2 regions of the Conyzicola nivalis genome follow, and region 2 is predicted to be linked to the other one. Evidence: predicted binding sites of a transcription regulator. Region 2 holds the regulator's gene; the other holds the start of a gene.

Region 1 (2,469 bases), on a different contig from region 2:
CGTGTTCGGCGATGATGCCGAAAAGGCCGCGCTCAACGTGCAGACCGGCTCGGACGTCTCGGGCATGTGGGACGAGCTAAAGAAGGCCGACAAGAGCGGGCGAACGAGTGTGCTCGACGGGATCCCGCAGTCGATGCCGGCGCTCGCGCTCGCCGACAAGGTGCTGGGCAAGGCCGAGAAGCTGGGGATCATCGATGCCGACGCACCGGGCGCGCTCGCTCTTGGTTCGGAAGACGAGCTGGGCGGTGTGCTGCTCGCGATCGTGACGTCGGCGCGGCTGAACGGCCTCGACGCCGAGCGGTCGCTGCGCAGCGTGCTGCGGGAGCTTCAGGACGAGATCCGCGAAGTAGAGAAAGACGGCGGCATCGACGCGGGCATCATCGGGATGCCGGCGAGCTAGCAGGCGCCCCAGATGCCGGCTTGCGACTCCACCGCTATCGACTCGGCGCTGCTGAGCTGATCCCAGTAGGCGTCGTTCTGGCCGATGCGCACCGCCTCCGCGGCTCCGCGGGCGACCATCTCGAGGTTGATCGACGTGCCGTCGGCGGTGAAGAGGTAGAGCAGCGAGCGGCCGTACTGGTCGAGCGGCTCGACATCCGACTTGAAGAAGACCGGCGCGCCCTCGGGCGCCAGCTCGCGCAGGGTAGCGGTCGCCTCGTCGCCGTAGCACTCGAGATTGTCGCCGACCTCGGGTGTATCGATACCGATCAGCCGCACCTTGAGGTTCGGGTCGGCGGGCGTGGTAATAAACAGGGTGTCGCCGTCGTGGACGTAGTTGACGGTCGCCGACGCAGCGTCTGCGGGCATCGTTATCGCGGGCGTGGCGACGCGGCCGGGCTCTGGCGCGTACGACTGTGGTGTCTGCGCGCAACCGCTGAGGAGGGCGGTCGCCGCCAGGAGTGCCGCCATTCGAAACATGGGTCGAGCTTAGGGCGCTCGCTACTCCTCCACTTATCCACACCCACCCGCATTTCCCCACAATTCTCGGACCTCTTTATCGAACATATCTTCGAAAGTGGGAGAATTGACGCATGCAAACGACCACGGCAACCGACCTCACCCGGCAGTTCGCCGCTGCGGTGACGGCGCTGTGTGCGGTGTCGAAAGACGTTGCAGATTTTCAGACGGCGGATGACGCGGCTCTCGTCGAACTCTCGCGTCTGGCCGCGCAAGAGAAGCAGCTCGCCGACGCCCACCTCGCCCTTATCGCGGGTGAGATAGCGGCCCGGTCGACGCGGGAGATGGGCAATTCCGGGCTGGCGTATCGCGAGGGTTTCCGCAGCACCGAAGAGCTGTTGCGCACCACGACGGGGTCGAGCGGGCGCGAGGCCACGACCGCGGTGCGGGTCGGGCGGCTCGTGCGCGAAGCCGCGACCGCGGGGTCGATCGATCCCGTCACCGGCGAGAAGTTCGAAGCGGCGCAGCCATGGCTGGCCGACGTGGCGGCTGCGGTCTCGAACGGTTCGTTGTCGGTCGCGGCGGCAGATGCGATCCGCGCCGGGCTCGGCTCGCCGACAGAGAACGTGTCCGCCGATGCGTTGGCCGAAACGGCGTGGGTGCTGTGCCTCGAAGCGACGGTCCTCGATGTCGACCGACTGCTGAAGCGGGCGCGAGAACTGCGAGACGACCTCGACGCGGCTGGCATCGCCGACCCCGAGCGGGAGTGGGTCGAGAAGCGGTCGCTTCGACACTTCATGCTGTCCAACGGTATGGGCCGCGTCGTGTGGGATCTCGATCCCGAGAGCTACGCGGTCGTGACCGAGCTCTACGACCGGGCCACGTCGCCGAAGCGCGGCGTCAGATTCGTCGACGGCGATCGCAAAGAGACCGCCGAGCGCATCCTGGCCGACCCGCGCACGATTGAGCAGTTGGCTTCCGACACCCTGCTCGGGCTGTTGCAGGCGGGTGCCGACGCCGACTCCTCGCAACTCCTTGGCACCGGAGCGGCAGCTATTCGCGTGCTTGTGACCCAGAAGACGGTGAAAGCCCGCGAAGGCTACGGACGCATCGAAGGCACCGCGGCGCCGATCTCGCTTGAGACCGTCGAGCGGCTCACCTGCGGCGGCGATCTGAGAACTGTGACAATCGACAGCTTCGGGCAACCGCTCGACGTGGGCAAAGAACAGCGGTTCTTCACCCCGAAACAGCGCATAGCGCTCGCCGTCCGCGACGGGGGATGCCTCTTCGGCGACTGTGACCGTCCGCCGTCGATGACCGAAGCCCACCACATCAACTTCTGGAAACGCGACGACGGCCGAACCGATCTCAAGGACGGGGTGCTGTTGTGCAAGTTCCATCACCTGCTCTGTCATAACAACGGATGGGAGATCGAGAGAGTGGGCACGGAGTACTTCCTCGTGCCGCCTCCCGATGTCGACCCATCCCAAACGCGGAGACCCATGCCGTCGAAGAGTCCGGCAATGCGAGACCTCCGCCGCGAGCTGGCGGGCCACTGAAATGCCGATCAAC
Region 2 (2,469 bases):
GCGCCGTAGGGCTCGAGACCGCGGAGGTCGTCACGGATGGGGAGATCGGAGAGGTTTACCACTGCTCAATCGTATGGCCGGTGGCCCGCGCGATGCTGCGCCGCGGGCCGGGTTGCCCGCTCGGCGCTGTACAGCTGCCTATTCGGCGCTGTTCCGACGCTTATTCGGCGCTGTACTCGGCCGGGAGCATCAGACGCTGGCCGGCCTGCACGCTGCCGGTCTCGAGCTGGTTGACCGAAAGGATGTCGCTGATCACGTCGCGGGGATCGGCACCGGGGGCGATGTCTTCGGCGAGGCTCCAGAGCGACTGGCCGGCCTGAACGGTGACCTCTTCGAGGTCGGCGCCGCTCGAGTTCGTGGCAGTGGCGCCGCCGCCGTTGAGTGCGACCAGCATGACGCCGGCAACCACGGGGATCGCCGCGAGCGTGGTGAGCACGGCGCGGCCACGCTTCGTAATGCGAAGGCGAGGCTGTGCGGAGGGGACACGAACGACCGGACGTTCCGTGATGGTGGTGACGACTGCTGTGCTCATGTGCTGCTCCTTCTCGTGACTCGCTTGGCTGACTCTGTTCGTTCGTGAAAAGCGTCGTATCCGACCCTCGGCCGGGAGGGCCGGATACGAAGCTTTGTTCCGAACATACATTCGAATCAGGTCAACCGCAAGCAACTATTCGAATATGTAGACGAATGATTCTGCGACACACTCGAATAGGTGTTTGTTTTGAGGCGATAATGCGGATACTGTTTCGAATGTCTGAGAACAGGTAATCAGCAGCCACCGACATTGGAGTGCACATGAGCGACGAGACCGGCGGCAACGCCACTCCGGAGCGGTCGACGACCAGACGACGCAAGAGCCTGAGCGACAAGCAGCTCGCCATCCTCGACGTCATCCAGCGCTCGGTCGCGAGCCAGGGCTACCCGCCGAGCATGCGCGAGATCGGCGACGCTGTTGGGCTCTCCTCCCTCTCGAGCGTCACTCACCAGCTCAACCAGCTCGAACTCAGCGGCTACCTGCGCCGCGACCCCAAGCGCCCCCGCGCCCTCGAGGTGCTCATCGAGATGCCGACACAGGAGTCGGATGCACCGGAGAGCACGGGTTACGCCCCCTCGGTCGGCGACGCCGCGATGGTGCCGCTGGTCGGTCGCATCGCGGCCGGTATCCCGATCACCGCCGAGCAGCAGATCGATGAGGTCTTCCCGCTCCCCCGCCAGCTCGTCGGCAAGGGCGAGCTCTTTATGCTCAAGGTCGTCGGCGACTCGATGATCGACGCGGCCATCTGCGACGGCGACTGGATCGTCGTGCGCCAGCAGAAGAACGCGGAGAACGGCGACATCGTCGCGGCGATGCTCGACGACGAGGCGACCGTCAAGGTATTCCAACAGCGCGACGGCCACACCTGGTTGCTCCCCCGCAACAGCCAGTTCGCCCCCATCCTCGGCGACTTCGCCGAGGTGCTCGGCAAGGTCGTCGCGGTACTGCGCTCGGTCTAGCGCCGGCCGCCCACGCCGAGGTCGGGCGATCTCCGGCTCCCGGGCCGGGCCGCCCACCAGCCGAGGCACAGCAGCACCGCGAGCAGCGCCGCCGAACCGATGCAGAGCCGCGCGGTCGAAAAGAGCAGGTGCGGGTCGAGCGGGACCACCCCCTCGCCCATTCTCCATACCCAGTAGCCCGCTCCGACGGCGAGTACGGGCACGCCGACGACGGCCCATCCCGCGATTCGGCTACGCCGGTCGAGGCGGCTCGCGTCGACCTCGCCCTGGGGCGTTCGTCGCACCCAGAGCACGAACCACACGCCCAGAAACAGCGCACCGAGCACGGAACTCGCGTGCTGCAGCCACGTGACCAACGGCAGCCCACCGAGCTCGGCTCCGGTCCACGGTGCCGCGCCGGTCAGCCAACCCCTGTGTGTGAAGGCGTCCCACACAAGGTGCGTCGCTATGCCGATGAGTATGGATGCCGCCGCGAGCGCGACATAGTCGGCCGAGGGGCGGGCGCGCGATCTCGGAAGCCGCGCCCGAAGCCAGTACGGCGCGAAGTCGCCCGCGGGCCGGCGGAACACGACCTGCCAGAGCGCGAAGACGATCATCCCGACGCCGAGGTCGAGCGTGACCGCGCCGATCAGGGAGTGCGAGAACCCCCGCTCGACGTCGCCGGGCACGAAGTAGAACAGGTCGGGCATGACGCTGCCGACCACGAGCGCGGCGGGCACGAGCGGCGTGCGGGCGAAGGGCAGGATCGCCGCCGCGTGGCTCGGGGTGAATGGCACGAGTCATTGTGGCAGGGCCGGACCCCGCGTCAACAGGGGCGCGTGAACAGGGGCGGATGCGCCGCGCGAGGCGCATCCGCCCTGTTCACGCGTCGGACCGGGCGTCCGGTCCTGTCGAACCGCCGCGGTCCGGGCGCTCAGGCGCTGACGCCGACCCTCTCGCGCACCGCCTTCGTCGCCGCGACGACGTTGCGCAGCG

Evidence for each region. Region 2 encodes LexA, which represses DNA repair genes until DNA is damaged. Its sites were predicted from a motif close to TCGAACANNTGTTCGA; they were not measured.
Region 1: a site for LexA is predicted at 998-1,013, ahead of IEV96_RS16090 (HNH endonuclease signature motif containing protein). Genes of this name have one in related genera too.

Annotation. Positions count from the first base shown of each region.
Region 1 covers NZ_BMGB01000002.1:545,592-548,060, forward strand. The annotation lists gene IEV96_RS16080 (nucleoside triphosphate pyrophosphohydrolase) at 1-400, shown strand, start outside; gene IEV96_RS16085 (thermonuclease family protein) at 397-918, opposite strand; gene IEV96_RS16090 (HNH endonuclease signature motif containing protein) at 1,032-2,456, shown strand.
Region 2 covers NZ_BMGB01000001.1:491,159-493,627, reverse strand. The annotation lists gene IEV96_RS02465 (histidinol-phosphate transaminase) at 1-62, opposite strand, end outside; gene IEV96_RS02460 (LysM peptidoglycan-binding domain-containing protein) at 161-532, opposite strand; gene lexA (transcriptional repressor LexA) at 796-1,494, shown strand; gene IEV96_RS02450 (DUF4184 family protein) at 1,491-2,270, opposite strand; gene metE (5-methyltetrahydropteroyltriglutamate--homocysteine S-methyltransferase) at 2,408-2,469, opposite strand, start outside.